DNA from 2 places in the Arthrobacter sp. 10T419 genome. Region 1 is predicted to be linked to the other one. Evidence: predicted binding sites of a transcription regulator. Region 1 holds the regulator's gene; the other holds the start of a gene.
The links. The regulator HrcA, encoded in region 1, represses chaperone genes, less so after heat shock. The targets are predictions, from matches to a motif close to TTNGCACTCGNNNNNNNCGAGTGCNAA.
Positions count from the first base shown of each region.

Region 2: the regulator HrcA is predicted to act here: its motif matches at 1,329-1,355, upstream of AC1DBD_RS03270 (FmdB family zinc ribbon protein).

Region 1 is NZ_JBFTHF010000002.1:482,056-489,741, reverse strand. It holds gene AC1DBD_RS05845 (PhoH family protein) at 1-670, opposite strand, end outside; gene AC1DBD_RS05840 (GerMN domain-containing protein) at 988-1,923, shown strand; gene AC1DBD_RS05835 (16S rRNA (uracil(1498)-N(3))-methyltransferase) at 1,998-2,768, opposite strand; gene dnaJ (molecular chaperone DnaJ) at 2,771-3,898, opposite strand; gene hrcA (heat-inducible transcriptional repressor HrcA) at 3,979-4,992, opposite strand; gene AC1DBD_RS05820 (DUF3097 domain-containing protein) at 5,225-6,079, shown strand; gene AC1DBD_RS05815 (DUF4870 domain-containing protein) at 6,202-6,621, shown strand; gene hemW (radical SAM family heme chaperone HemW) at 6,689-7,686, opposite strand, start outside.
Region 2 is NZ_JBFTHF010000001.1:681,343-689,028, reverse strand. It holds gene galU (UTP--glucose-1-phosphate uridylyltransferase GalU) at 1-567, opposite strand, end outside; gene AC1DBD_RS03275 (5-formyltetrahydrofolate cyclo-ligase) at 677-1,306, shown strand; gene AC1DBD_RS03270 (FmdB family zinc ribbon protein) at 1,444-1,695, shown strand; gene AC1DBD_RS03265 (RcpC/CpaB family pilus assembly protein) at 1,993-2,559, shown strand; gene AC1DBD_RS03260 (hypothetical protein) at 2,593-2,880, opposite strand; gene AC1DBD_RS03255 (AAA family ATPase) at 2,933-6,748, opposite strand; gene guaA (glutamine-hydrolyzing GMP synthase) at 6,970-7,686, opposite strand, start outside.

The DNA.
Region 1 (7,686 bases):
TGTCGTGCAGGGCGTCGTAGAGCGGACGCAGGTAGGGATCGATCTTGTCACTGAGCGTGCCGGGCAGGAAGCCGAGCCGCTCCCCCGCTTCGACGGCCGGGCGGGTCAGGATGATCCGGCTGACTTCCTTCTGCTGCAGCGCCTGGACCGCCTTGGCCATGGCCAGGTAGGTCTTGCCGGTGCCGGCCGGGCCGATCCCGAAGATCACCGTGTTCGCGTCAATGGCATCCACATAGTTCTTCTGGTTCAAGGTCTTGGGCCGGATGGTCTTGCCGCGGCTGGAGAGGATGTTGTGGGTGAGCACGTCCACCGGGTTCTGCAGTGACTGGGTGCGCAACAGCGACACGAGCTGCTGCAGGACAACCGGCGTAATCACCGTGCCGCGCGCCACCAGGCCGCGCACCTCGTTGAGCAGCCGCATGATCCTGGGCACGTCGGCGGCAGGGCCGCTGATGGAGAGCTCGTTCCCGCGGACATGGAAGTCGACGCTGGGGAACTGGGTTTCGATAAAGCGCAGGGCTTCGTCATGGCTCCCCAGGGATTGCACCATCTGGTCGGAATTGTCGAACAGGACCACCTCCGTCCGCAGACCTGGGAGGGAGTGGGGAAATTCCCCTGCGGTGCGCTCGTTCGCGCTGATCCGGGCCTTGCCGTTGGCTGCTTCAGTCATGGTGTTGGCCCGTGGGCCTCTGGTCCCCTCCAGTTCGGAAATGGTCTCGCCGCCTCGGCGCCGGCCGACGGCGTTCCGGGCCGTCCGCGCCGGGTTTCAGCGGGTCCTTCCATCTTACGCCAGCGCGGCCCGGTGCCGGAGCGGAGGGCATTAGGTATCAACTTCATATCGTCCTCATATCGTTCCCGTTGCAGTTCGCCGGACAGCGCGGAATCCCCACTGGAGCGCAGGCGCCTTGTGCAATGCTGGATTCGGCCCTGCCGGGCCCGCGGAGCGAGCAACACAGCGAAGGGACAGGGGCAATCAGCCAGCGTGGAGTGAACAAGACAGCAGCAGGGCGGCGTACGCGCCGCGGCTTGCTGCACCTTGTGCTGCCCGCTGCCCTGGCGCTGTCCGGCTGCGTGGCCACGCCCCAGCCGGGCATCACGAACTCCGACACGCCCTCCCACACGGTCCCCGGCCCGGCCGCCGGCGTCGCCACCACCAGCGCACCGCTGGAATCCACCCAGGCCTCCAACAAGGCTCCGGTCTACTGGATCGGGCGCAGCAACAACAACGTCTTCCTGTACCGCGAGTTCCGGGACGTGTCCGAAGAGGACAATCCGATCACCAGGGCGCTGCGGGTGATGATGTCGCAGAAGCCGCTGGACCCTGATTTCTTCACCCCGTGGCAGAACCCCAGGCTCCTCGCCACCTCGATTTCCGGAAAGAACGTGATCACGGTGGACGTGTCCGCCGATGCGTTCAACAGCAACGTCGACGCCGACATGGCCGAACGCGCGATCCAGCAGCTCGTCTACACGGCCACGGCCGCCGGTGCCAGCGCCGGGCTGACCGATACCGGGCAGCAGATCCAGGTCGTCATCCTCGTCGACGGGCACACCGACTACGTCGCCTTCAACCGGGTCCGGCTCGGTTCACCGACCTCGCGCAGCGCCGGAATGGTGGCGCCCGTGTGGATCATCGATCCGCAGGAGGGCACCGAGGTGGCGGACGGCGCGGTCAAGATTTCCGGCCGGAGCACGGTCCCGGGCGGAAAGCTGCGCTGGGAGATCCTGCGGGTCGACGGCGCCAGCAAGACGCCCTATCTGGACGGCAACATCACGGCCTCCGCCGATGCCTCGAAGCCCGGCCTGTTCAACCTCTCGTTGAACCTCGGTCCCGGTGAGTATGAGGTCCGCGTGTCGCAGGTCGATCCCAGCAGCAAGGTCCAGGACCTGAACGTAGATACCCGCGGGTTCACTGTCCGCTAAGGCATTCCGCTAAGGCAGGCACCCGGCGGACCCGCACGGGCGCGGCGCCTGGCCTGTCCTACTACTGCTTGCCCCTACCAACGTCCCAGGACGTCGCTGGCCAGCACCGTGGCGGCGGGGCCGGCGGTGGAAGAACGCAGCACGTGGTGGCCCAGCAGGGCGGTGACGGCTCCCGCATCGCACAGCCGGGTGACCTCGCGGGGGCTGATGCCGCCCTCGGGGCCCACGATCAGGAGCACCTCGCGGGCCACACCGCCGTCGCCGGCCTGCTGGTGCCAGGCCTCCAGCACCTGCCGCAGGGGCCGAACCGCGTCCTCGTGCAGGATCACGGCCAGGTCCGCGGCGGCTACGGCCGCCTGCAGGCCGTTGCCGTCCACCGCGGCGCGGACCTCCGGAATCCAGGCGCGGCGTGCCTGCTTCGCGGCTGCCGTCACCACGGACTGCCATTTGGCGTGCGCCTTCGCCGCGCGTTCGGGTTTCCAGCGGACGATCGAGCGTTCGGCCTGCCAGGGCACGACGGCGTCAATCCCCAATTCGGTCGCGGTCTCAGCCGCCAGCTCGTCGCGGTCGCCCTTGGCCAGGGCCTGCACCAGCACCAGCCGAACGTCAGGCCTTGGCTCGGTCACGACCTCGCCGCACTCCACCGTCAGCTCCTGCGGCGCGGCGGCCGTCACGGTGCCGGTGATCCGCTTGCCGGCGCCGTCGGCGATGTCCACCGGCTCCCCCACGGCCAGGCGCTTGACCGTCACCGCGTGGCGCGCCTCGGCGCCTTCGAGGACGAACGTCGCGCCGGGGACCAGCTGGTCCAGGGTGCCTGCGGGGGTGAAGAAGACCGGGTTGCTCACCGCTACAGGTTACCGAGCCGGTCCCGCAGCTTCGCGAAGACACCGCCGCTGGCGGCAAGCTTCCCTTCGGTGAACTGCTCGCCGCGGAGTTTGGCGAGCTGGCGCAGCAGGTCTTCCTGGGCGGCGTCGAGCTTCGCGGGGGTATCCACCTGCAGGTGGACCTTGAGGTCTCCGCGGCCGTAGCCGCGCAGGTGCGTGACGCCCAGGCCACGCAGCGTGATGACCTCGCCGGACTGGGTGCCGGCCTTGACGTCGATTTCCTGTTGACCGTCAAAGGTCTCAAGGGTCAGCTCTGTGCCGAGCGCGGCCGCCGTCATCGGGATGTTCAGGCTAGCGTGCAGGTCGTCGCCTTCGCGCACGTAGGTGGGGTCGTTGTTGACCCGGATCTCGACGTACAGGTCACCGGACGGGCCGCCGGCAGGACCGGCCTCACCCTGGCCGGAGAGCTGGATGCGGGTGCCGGTAGCGACGCCGGCGGGAACCTTGACGGTAAGCGAGCGGCGGCTGCGGATGCGGCCCTGGCCGGCGCATTCGTTGCAGGGATCCTTGATGACCGTGCCGAAGCCCTCGCAGCTGCCGCAGGGGGCAGTGGTCATGACCTGGCCGAGGATGGAACGCACGGCGCGCTGGACCTGGCCGCTGCCGCCGCAAATGTCGCAGCGCTCGGGGTGGCTGCCTTCGCGGCAGCAGGAACCCTCACAGGTGGGACAGGTGACGGCGGTGTCCACTTCGAGCTTCTTGTTGACCCCGAAGACGGCGTCGCGCAGGTCGATCCGGACGCTGATCAGGGCGTCCTGGCCGCGCCGCACCCGGGATGCGGGGCCACCCTGGCCGCCGGCGCCGCCGAAGAAGGTTTCGAAGATGTCCTGGAAGGCGAAGCCCTGGCCGGCGTAGCCGCCGCCGAAGCCGTTGTCGTTCCCGTTCTCGTTGCCCGTCGTGTCGTAGACCCGGCGCTTTTGCGGGTCGGAAAGCACCTCGTAGGCATGGGTGACCGCCTTGAAGCGCTCGGAAGCGTCATCACCGGGGTTCACATCCGGGTGCAGGGTCCGCGCAAGCTTGCGGTAGGCCTTCTTGATCTCTTCCCCCGTGGCTTCACGGGAGACTCCAAGAACGTCATAGTGGCTGCTCAAAGTCTGTATCTCTTCCTTTTTGTACTGCCAGTGGGGCACTGCCTGTAGTTGGCAAGAAGTCCGGTTCCGGATCCGGCCCGTCAGGGCCCGAGGATCCGCGAAAGGTAGCGGGCCACCGCACGGACGGCGGCCATGGTGGTGGGGTAGTCCATCCGGGTGGGGCCAAGGACTCCGACCTTGGCCGTGGCGTCCGGGCCGTAGCCGGTGGCCACCACGGACGCTTCGGACAGGCCGTCGTAAGGGTTCTCCCGGCCGATGCTTACCGTGACGCCGCGCGGGTCCTCCGCCATGTCGCTGAGCAGGCGCAGCATCACCACCTGCTCTTCAAGCGCTTCGAGCACGGGTCCGATGCTCAGCGGGAAATCCACATTGGACCTGGCCAGGTTGGCGGTCCCGGCCATGACCATCCGTTCCTCGCGGCTGCTCGCGGCAAGCGATTCAAGCCCGCGGGCCAGGGCCTGGGCGGGTCCCCGCCGCACCGGCGGACAGCTGTCCACCACGGCCTGCAGCGACTGGGGCAGCAAGCTCAACGGGGTGCCGGAGAGCCTGGCCAGGAACAGGGTGCGGAGTTCGGCGAGGGCGTCGTCGCCGAAGTCCTGGCCGACGTCGATCACCCGCTGTTCCACCTTGCCCGTATCCGCGATCAGGACCGTGAGTACCTTGCGCGGCGCCAGGAGCACGAATTCGATGTGCCGGACGCGGGCCCGGCTCAACAGCGGGTACTGCACGACGGCGACCTGGTTCGTCAGCTGCGATAGCAGCCGCACCGTCCGGTCCAGCACGTCGTCGAGGTCATCGGACCCCTCGAGCAGCGCCTGGATGGCGCGGCGCTCCGCCGGAGAGAGGGGTTTGACGGCCGAAATCTGGTCCACGAACAGGCGGTAGCCCTTGTCCGTGGGAATCCGGCCGGCGCTGGTATGCGGCGCCGTGATCAGGCCCTCGTCTTCCAGGGCGGCCATGTCATTGCGGATCGTGGCGCTGGACACGCCCAGATGGTGCCGTTCCACCAGGGCCTTGGATCCAACCGGCTCGCGGGAATGGACGTAGTCCTCCACGATGGCGCGCAGCACTTCGAGTTTGCGTGGCTCGCTCACTCTCCACCTCCAATCGACCCGTATCGGTTCGCCGGTGCCGCCGCGCGTGCAGGAACACCCGGCGTTAGCACTCGACATGCCTAAGTGCTAACCAGTCTAATATGAGTCGCGCCGTTGTTAGCATTGGATTCGCTGCGGGCGTGAGCCCCGGGACTGGTGTTTCCGGGCACACCACAGGCCGCGCCGCCGTTCTGTCCCCCGTAATTCCCGAGTGCAAAGCAGTGTGTAGCAGATGTCGTACCAGAATTGGGGCCCGCAGGATCTCTCCGCGCCCGCCAAGGCCCAGCTGCCCGAGATCCCGGTGGAGCGCGGCATGGTGCTGGAGGACGTGCAGTCCGGCTGGGTGGGCGCCGTCACCCGGGTGGAGAAGTCCGGCGGCATGCACGTCGTGGCCCTCGAGGACCGGCGCGGCAAGTCCCGATCCTTCCGCCTCGGCTTCGGCTTCCTGCTCGAGGGCCAGCCCATCCGGCTGATGCCGCCCGCCCCGCGGGTTCCCGCGGCGGGTGCCGGAGTCGGCGCGCGCACCGCCTCCGGTTCGGTCCGGGTGGAGGGACAGCGTGCCCAGGTCGCGAAGGCCAGCCGGATCTGGGTGGAAGGCAAGCACGACGCCGAACTCGTCGAGAAAGTCTGGGGTGACGACCTCCGCGTCGAGGGCATCGTGGTCGAGCCGCTGCACGGCATCGACGACCTCGCTGCCGCCGTGAAGGAGTTCCGGCCCGGCCCCGGCCGTCGCCTCGGCGTCCTGGTGGACCACCTTGTTCCAGACTCAAAGGAGTCGCGAATCGCCGACGCGGTGATGGCCTCCCCGGGCGCGGCCGGCAACGTGCTGATCGTCGGGCACCCGTACGTCGACGTCTGGCAGGCCATCCGCCCTGCCGTCCTGGGCATTGAGCGGTGGCCGGTGATTCCGCGCGGGGTGGACTGGAAGACCGGCATCCTGACGGCCTTCGGCTGGCCGCACAGCACCAAGGAGGACATCGGCCTGGGCTGGCAGAAACTCCTCGGCGCTGTCCGCAGCTACGCGGACCTGGAGCCCTCCCTGCTGGGCCGGGTCGAAGAGGTCATCGACTTCCTCACGGTGCCGTAGCCGCCTCCCCATGCTTTGGTTCGCGGTCCGAGCAAGTATTCTTGGTAGGGCGGCCGCTGCATTTTGTTGCGGCCGCGGCTCGTACAGGTACCTACGCTCCACCGCAATCCAAAGGACGAAACGTGGCAGAAGACGCACGCGAACACACGGATCACCAGGCCGGCCATGGCCAGTCGCAGTACCATGGCGTTCCCGCAAATGCTCTGCCGTTGACGGCAAGCGAGGACCGGCAATGGGCCACCCTGGCGCACTTTGGCGGCATCCTGGGTTGCATTCCCGCGCTGCTGATCTACCTGATCTTCAAGGACCGCGGCCCGTTCACGGCGCAGGAGTCGAAGGAGGCGCTGAACTTTACGCTTCCGCCTACCATCGCTGCGGTGGTAGCCAATCTGCTGGTCTTCGTCCCGGTGGTGGGCAACCTGTTCGCAGTCCTGGCGACCGCCATCTGGATTGCCCTCGCCTGCTTCTCGGTGGCCGCCGGCATCCACGTCAACCGCGGCCAGCCGCACCGCTACGAATACAACCTCCGCTGGATCAAGTAGCGCGAACGGACATTTCCGTCCCGCGCCCAACGCGATCGGACACTTCCGGCCCGCATGGGCTGACTACCTAGTCCGGCAGGATCCGGCGGACCACGGCGTCGGCTAGGAGCCGGCCCTTGAGCGTGAGCACCAGCCGGCCCTTGAACGCTTCCGCAGGCTCAACGAGCCCGTCGGCGATCAGTCCGGCGACCGCGTGCCGTCCGGTATCCCCCAGCCCGCCAAGACTCGGGATTTCCAGGCCGGTGACCAGCCTGGCTTCGAGCATGACGCGCTCCACGTTGCGGGTCTCGGCGTCGAGGGTCTCCCGCCCGGCCGCGGGCGAGACGCCTGCCGCCAGCCGACCGGCGTAGGCCGTGGGGTGCTTGACGTTCCACCAGCGGACCCCGCCGACGTGCGAATGCGCTCCGGGGCCGATGCCCCACCAGTCATCCCCGCGCCAGTAGGCCAGGTTATGGCGACAGGCCTGGTCCGGCGTGCGCGCCCAGTTGCTTACTTCATACCAGCCCAGCCCGGCCGCGGAGATCAGTTCATCGGCCAGTTCGTATTTGGCGGCATGGTCGTCGTCGTCGATCCCCGGAACCTCGCCGCGCCGGATCTGGGCGGCGAGCTTCGTGCCCTCCTCGACGATCAGCGCGTAGGCGCTGATGTGGTCCGGGCCGTAGGACAGTGCGGTCTCCAGCGAGTAGCGCCAGTCCTCCAGCGACTCCCCCGGGGTGCCGTAGATCAGGTCCAGGCTGACCGCGAGGCCCGCCTCACGCGCCCACTGGACCACCTGCGGCACACGGCTGGGCGTGTGGGTGCGGTCGAGGACCTTGAGCACGTGGGGCACCGCGGACTGCATGCCGAAGGAGACCCGGGTGAAGCCGGCGTCGGCGAGCAATTGCAGGGATTCGGGCGTGACCGAATCCGGGTTGGCTTCCGTGGTGACCTCGGCGCCGGGCTCGAGGCCCCAGGTGTCGATCGCGGCGGCCAGGATGCGGGCCAGGTCCCCGGCCGGGAGCAGCGTGGGGGTGCCGCCGCCGAAGAACACCGTGCTGAGCCGGCGCTCCGGGAGGCCGGAGGCTT
Region 2 (7,686 bases), on a different contig from region 1:
CCGGACGTACTCCTCGCCCTCAACCGGCTCGACGTCGGCGCAGCCATAGGCGCTGATCTGCGAGGGGTCGACCTCGATCAAAGCCACGACCGAGCCGCCGGTCTTTGCCTGGACCTCGATCATGGTGCTGAGCAGCTCGTCGCGGGCATCGATGAGGTCGTCGCCCAGCAGCACGGCAAAAGGTTCGTAACCGACGTGCTGCTTGGCGCGCAACACGGCGTGCCCGAGGCCCATGGGGTCGCCCTGGCGGACGTAGTGGATATCGCCCAGGTTGCTCGCGGCCTGGATGGACTCCAGCTTGGCGGTGTCGCCCTTGGCCTCCAGCGTCGCTTCCAAGGTGGGCACGCGGTCGAAGTGGTCCTCGAGGGCGCGCTTGTTGCGTCCGGTGATCATCAGGACGTCGTTGAGGCCCACGTTCACGGCTTCCTCGACCACGTACTGGATGGCCGGCTTGTCGACGACCGGCAGCATTTCCTTCGGCATCGCTTTGGTGGCCGGAAGGAAACGGGTGCCGAGGCCCGCAGCAGGGATGACGGCCTTACGGACGGAGGCGTTGGGTGTAATCACTCGACTAATCTAACTGAGGGGGCAAAACATCAGGTAATTGTCCCCACCGGCACGGCAGCCGCGGCAGCCGACATCATCAGGCGCCGCCCGGGCGAGAGGACGCCACCGCATGAGCACCAAGGAAGAGATCCGTTCGCGGCACCGGCTGCGCCGGACAGCGATGTCGCCGGCGGAGCTGGATGCCGCCGGTTCGGCAATCGCCCGGCACGGGCTGGCGTGGGCCTCCGGGCTGGCCGACGGCGGACCACGCACCTTCGCTGCCTACCTCGGCGTCGGTTCCGAGCCGCCCACCCTGCCCCTCTTGGCCGCCCTGCATGATGCCGGCCACCGGGTGCTGCTCCCGGTTTGCGAACCTGGACTGGCGCTGAGCTGGGTGTACTGGACTCCGGCCTCGGAGTTTGTCCGCAGCCGCTATGCACCCATCCAGGAGCCGACCGGTGAACGGCTCGGCACGTCCGTGATGCGGGACGTGGCCGGAATCTTCCTCCCGGCCACGGCCCTGGACCGTTCGGGCAACAGGATCGGGCAGGGCGGCGGCTATTACGACAAGTTCCTTGCGGCCCTCGCCGCCCTGCCGGCGGGCCCTTCCCGGGCTGGCGATGGCCCGCTGCCGACGGCGGCCGTCGTCTACGACGCCGAGGTACTCCCCGCTGGCAGCATCCCGGCGGAGTCCTTCGATCAGAAGGTCGCCGCCGCCCTGACTCCTGGCGGCTTGGTCCGGCTTGCCGGGCTTTCCTAGCCGCAGTCGGCGGGTGATAGAATTGGCACTCAGGCCCTGCGACTGCTAACGCGGTTTCCTCGTCCACCGATTCCGGTGGCGGAAATGCCGCTCCGGCAGCACGGGACCTGCTCGTTTGTCCAAGAGGAGGAACCCCAGTGCCCACGTATGCATATGCCTGCAAGGACTGCAGCCACGCCTTCGAGACCGTGCAGTCGTTTACGGACAGCTCCCTGACGACCTGCCCGGAGTGCCACGGGACGTTGCGCAAGAAGTTCAACAGCGTCGGCGTCGTGTTCAAGGGCTCCGGCTTCTACCGGACCGACTCACGCGACAGCAAGGGCAGCGCCGTCGCCCCCGCTGCCAGCCCGGCTGCGAGCTCCGCACCGGCTTCCGCCGCCGCCAACTAGTACCCGGCAGGCCGGCACCCTCGCGGTTGTCCACATAGCGCCGCCCGGGCCTGACGCCCGCTGGCTTCCCCACCATAACGTGGCGACATGGCCCACCGCAGCCGCCGCACACTCTTTTCCCGATCAGCACCGTCTTACGGGTCGACGCCGCGTTTCAGATCGGCTCCGTCACCGCTTCCGCGCGCTGCCATCCGCCCTGGCGCCCGCCGCAAATTTCCGCCGAGGCGGCGCTTCCGCGGCTGGCTGGGCAGACACCGCCGGCTGGTCATAGCCCTGCTGCTGTGCCTCGCCGCCGGCATGGCCGTGCAGCAGCTGACGCCTGCGCCCGAAGCCACCGTCACCGCGTGGGCCGCGGCCAAGGATCTCCCGGCCGGCCGGGTGCTGGACGCGGCCGACGTCGTCGCCATCCAGATCCCGCCCGGCGTTCTGCCCGCCGGCCCGCTTGACCCTGCCGGACTGGACGGGAAACAGCTCGCCGTGGCCCTGCGCAAGGGCCAGCTACTCTCCGACTCACAGTTCGTCGGCCCCGGGCTGCTTGCCGGCAGTCCGCCGGGTTCGGTGGCCGTGCCACTTCGCATGGCAGACCCTGCCTCGATCCAGCTGGTCTCCCCAGGCCAGCTGGTCAATGTCGTGATGACGAGCGGCGACGGTTATGAAAAGGCAGCCGCTTCCCGGCTCCTCGCTTCGGCTGTTCCGGTCCTGTGGACCTCAGCGCAGGGCGGCCGGGCCGGCCCATGGCTCGACGCCGGGGCGCCGGACGGCCTGATCGTGGTGGCCGCGGACCCTGACCAGGCCCGCCAACTCGCCGGAGCGTCCACGCAGGGCAAGCTGTTCTTCGTCCTGGTCAGGGCCACGCGCGGATAGCGAAGGCCGCCGGCTGCTTCGCCGGCGTGCGGGTCAGCCCCAGTGCGGCGGCCGCTGCTCCTTGAGCCAGGCATCGTGGTCGTAGCTCCCGGGCTGGTCGCCCCAGCGGCGCGGATCGTCTTCGGCCGCCTTGTTCGGCAGCAGTCCGCCGGAAGCCGCGGCGCCGGCCCCCGGCTGCCCCTGTGGTTTCTGGGCGGGCGCTTCCTGATTCCGTTCAGCGGTGTCCGGGGCAGTCACGTTCGGGTCGCCTGCCTGCTTTGCGTCACCGCTGTCACTGCCGTCACCGTGGTTGTTGTTTTCGTTCTCGCCGTCTGCGCTCATGCCGCCGGCCTCCTTGCTGCAAATAACTGTTCAGTGCCTCCGGGCCTGCCGGTCAGCTGCGGTCAGCTGCGGCCGGAGCGTAGGCATCTTGCCCGTCTTCGACGCTCAGGTTTTCGATGTCGTCGGAGAAACCGGGCGAGGGGCGCACCCGGCTCGGCGCCGCAGGCTTCTCCAGTCCGAGGTAGCCGCCGATCCGGTCCGCACAGGCGGACGGATCGGTGAAGACCTCTATTGTCCATAGTGGCATGTACCGCCAGCCCATGCGCTCCAGCAACTGCGGGCGGAGCCGGCTGCGCTCACGCACTGTCATCCGCCGGTACCGTTCGGTGCCGTCAGACTCGATGGCAACCGGGCGGGGAATCTCGGCGTCGTCCTGGCCGATAGTGTGCATCGGGTCGGCCGCGGCAACCATGTCCAGGACGCCGTCGTACTGGTGCCAGACGCGAGCGCCGCGGGCACGGAGCCGGTCCCCGAGATCGGCCACCAGCGGGTCGGCGCCAAGGGCCTGCTCGCTGGCCGCGGCACGGGATGCCGGGCTCCCCAGGTCGGAGTTGCCGGCGATCTCGCGGTCCAGGAGCTCGTAGAAGTCCACCGCGCCGTGGCTCAGGCGGGTGACGTCCAGGTCCTCGGGCCGGAAGCAGCTCAGCACGTGCAGTGAACGCCGCGCCCGGGTCATCGCCAGGGCGAATTTAGCACGGCCGCCCTCGGCTGAAAGCGGCCCGAGGCTATGCAGCGCACGCCCGTGCGGGGTGCGGCCGTAACCGGGCGAGAAGATCACATGGTCGCGGACCAGCCCCTGGGCCCGTTCGAGGTCCACGACCCGGAAAGATTCGTCGCCGGCGGTGAAGAAACTGCCCAGCACCGGGTAGTTGGGCAGCTGCCGCCGGATGGCCTCGCCGATCCGGGCGGCGTGACGCAGGCTGCCCGTGACAACCGCCAGGGAGGTGCGGGGGCGCAGCCGTGCGTGTTCGAAGACCAGCTCCACCACACGGTTCACTTCGGCCACGACGGATTCGACGCCGTCGTGGTCGGCGCTCGGCAGGCCGGTCCCGTCCGGCAGGTATTCCACTGTCAGGGCCCGGTCCAGGCCCGTGGCCGACTGCCCCTCCGGGAGCCGGCGGAGTCCGCCCTCGTAGAATCCCTTGCTCAACTGCCGGACCAGGTCCTCGTCGACGGCGCGGTAGACGGTCCGCAGTTTCCAGACCGGCAGCACGGCGGCCAGGGCCTGGTAAGCGCTGTCCACCGGCTGGTGCGAGTTCTCACCCGCGGCGAGCCGCTCGACCCCCACGGTGAAGCCGCGCGGGCTGGCGATTTTGTCGTCGCCAAAAGCAATGACCTGCCGGGAGCGCGCCACGGCGGGCAGCACGGCCTGCAGGGACGTCGCCTCGGCGTCGAGGATCACGACCGCGTCGAAGCGCTGTTCGGCCGGCAGCAGGCTGGTCATAAGGTAGGGGCTGACGGACCAGACCGGCACGAGCATGGGCACGAGCTCCGGTGACTGCGCGGTCAGTGCCGCCGGAGTGACCCGCCCGTCCTTGAGCAGGCTGCGCAGCAGGTCGGCCTGGCGGGGGTGCTCGCTGAGGGCGGCGCGCCACCGCTCGGCCAGTTTCCAGCGCAACCGGGCGGCGCCGCTGGCGATGTGCGCGTTGTCCGCGAGGCGGTACTCCGCCTCGAGCTGGCGGAGTGCGTCGCCGTCGGACATGGCGAGATAGTCGTCACCGCTGATCATGGCTTCGAGGGCCGACTGCCACCAGGCCAGCTCAAGCTCCGCGGCCACCGACTCGGCCGGCACCTCGCGCTCGGCGAGGTCCGCGAGCAGCTCGCCCAGGCCGTGCTCGCGCATGTTCTCCACCAGCAAGGTGCGCTCGGGCAGGGTCTCCAGCGTGCCGGTGTCCGCGACGAGGCGTTCCAGGCGCTCCACCAGTTCCTCGTACGGGGTGTCCCGGACCGCTCCGCCGGCAGCCGTATGCCGCACGGCCTCACTCAGCTCGGCCAGCTCGGAATCCAGCTCCCGGTACAGGGCGGTGATCTCGGCCAGCCCGGAGGGAACGGCAGGGTGGCGCTGAGTGGTGGCGTACCCCGACCAGGTGGCCCGCTGCTCCTGGACCAGCACCAGCGAACTGTGAAGGTCCGCGATGTGCACGCCCGGACGGACGTACTCCTTGGCAACGCGGCGCAGGCGTGAGCGTTGCATCGACGCCATTTCGATGTTCCGCTCGCGGCGCCACGAGGACGGGGCGGTGGCCGAAATCAAATCATGGACGGGCCGGTCGAAGATGTCGGGGGTGAACTTGTCCAGGCTTTCCCGGACCGCGACCAGCAGGTCGATCTGGTCCCCCCATTCGGCGAATGTCTCGCCGAGGCGGATCTCTGCGTGTTCGGCGACGCCGTTCATTCGTTCGCGCAGCTGCGGGAGCTTCTCCGCGACAGAGCGGGCCACTTGCTGCGCCTCCTGGGTCTCCTTGCGCGTCAGCAGCCGGGCGCCATGCCAGGGGCTCATGGTCGAGGCGCGGCTGAAGCTGCCCAGCTCGGCCGCCCGTTTGAGCCGTCCGGCCAGTTCCTCACGGTCCCGGATGCTGTCCAGCACGCTGCGCTTGAGCCGGACGGTGGTGGCCGGTGCCGGGTGGATGGCGGTCAGGGCCGCGAGCGACTGCATGGCCTCGTACGGCGAGCAGCCCCAGCGCTGGCGAACGTTGTGCAGGGATGCGACATGGTCCATCAGGGCGTGCCGGTGCTCGGTCAGGGTGGAGTGCAGGTTCTTCAGCTGCGGTTCGAGCGACTTTTCGTTGCGGACAATCGCGCGGACCAGCTGCCCCTTGAGCATCAGGGGCGTGGAGTTGCCGGCGAGCTGCACGAGCAGCGACTCGAGCCCCAACGTCTCCAGCTGTGCGGAAACTTCGCCCAGGCTGGCCCGGCGGTCGCCCACGACCAGGACGCTTTTGCCTTCATCGACCAAGGCGCCGATGGTGTTGATCGCGGTCTGGGTCTGTCCGGTGCCCGGCGGGCTGCTGACCACCAGTGAGTCGCCGGCGCGGACGGCGTCCACGACGTACTGCTGGTCCGTATCGGCGTCAAGCAGCAGGAGTTCGTCGGCGGGGCTGCGCTGGTCCGTGCTGGGAAAGCGCCCCTCTTCGAGGTGGGGAACATCCACCGGGTCGCCGGCCGCGGCACGGCCCAGCGCCGCCACGAGCGCGTTGTTCGGGTTGATCCAGGGGTCATCCAGGTTGCCGGAGAGGTCGGCGAACGTCGAGACGAGCAGGTTGTGCTCGATTTCGGCGCCGTGGATCGGCTGGATCAGGGTGCCGAGGCGGTCCAGCACCGGCTGCGGATCGTACCGGGCCGTGCTGTAGGCCATCCGGGTCACGGCGTTGACGTCGAAGACAATCCCGTGGATGGTCTTCAAGTGCCGGACCAGGGCGGGGTTGATCCGGGCCTGTTCCGTGAGCTGCAGTTCGTAATCGTCCTCGCCGGGGCGCACGGTGAGGGAAATGGCGGTGAGCATGACCGGCGCGGACACGCGCTGCGGCTTGCCCCCGACGGCGGAGGTCCAGACAACGGTGCCGGCCGAGAAGTAGCCGGCGTCGATGCCGCGGTCGTTGGCGAGCTCGAAGATCTTGGAGCGAAGGTTGCGCGAGGCCCGCGCGGCGACGACGTACTGCTGACGGTCACGGATCAGGGTCGACAGGCGGGTCCTGCGGCCGGCCATCAGCTGCGCCAGGCCCGAGGGATGCGCGTGGGTCAGGTCAATGGAGCCCTCGGGCGTTTTCGTAAAGCGCAGCATGGTGTCTGCTCCGGTGACGGGTTTGAGACCCGACAGCCATTTCCTGAACTCCTCGGAGCCCTCGGGGTGGCCTTGACCAACTGACACTGCTGCCTTCTTTTCTGTGCTCACGGTTTCTGTGCTCGCGGTTTCTGAGTTCGCGCGGGACGCCCTGGACCATACCGGCATGCCTTCGAGGTTAGCCCGAATCGGGCGTCAGTGCGGGGCCGCAACACTGGCGTACACCAAATTCGTGGGCAAATTGCTTCGGCGAAAGGGCTGGCCAAAAGAAAATGGCCGGCCTCCGAAGAGGCCGGCCATTCACAACGCTATTCCCACTCGATGGTTCCCGGCGGCTTGCTGGTGACATCCAGTACCACGCGGTTCACGCCGTCCACCTCGTTGGTGATCCGGTTGGAGATCCGGGCGAGCAGCTCGTAGGGCAGCCGCGACCAGTCCGCCGTCATGGCGTCCTCGGAGGACACCGGACGCAGCACGATCGGGTGGCCGTAGGTGCGGCCGTCGCCCTGCACCCCGACGCTGCGGACGTCCGCCAGCAGCACGACCGGCATCTGCCAGACCTCGTTGTCGAGGCCGGCCGCGGTCAGCTCGGCGCGCGCGATGGCGTCGGCCTTGCGCAACAGGTCCAGCCGCTCCTTGGTCACTTCGCCGACGATCCGGATGCCGAGCCCGGGGCCCGGGAAGGGCTGACGGCCCACGATTTCCTGCGGCAGGCCGAGCTGGGCGCCGACGGCGCGGACCTCGTCCTTGAACAGTGCACGCAGCGGTTCCACGAGCTCGAACTGCAGGTCTTCCGGCAGGCCGCCCACGTTGTGGTGGCTCTTGATGTTTGCCGCGCCCTCGCCGCCGCCGGATTCGACGACGTCGGGGTACAGGGTGCCCTGGACCAGGAACTTGATCTTTTCGCCGTGCGCCGCAGCCTCGGCGATGATGGCAAGTTCGGCCTCTTCAAACGCGCGGATGAATTCGCGGCCGATGATCTTGCGCTTGGTTTCCGGGTCGCTGACGCCGGCCAGCGCGGCCTG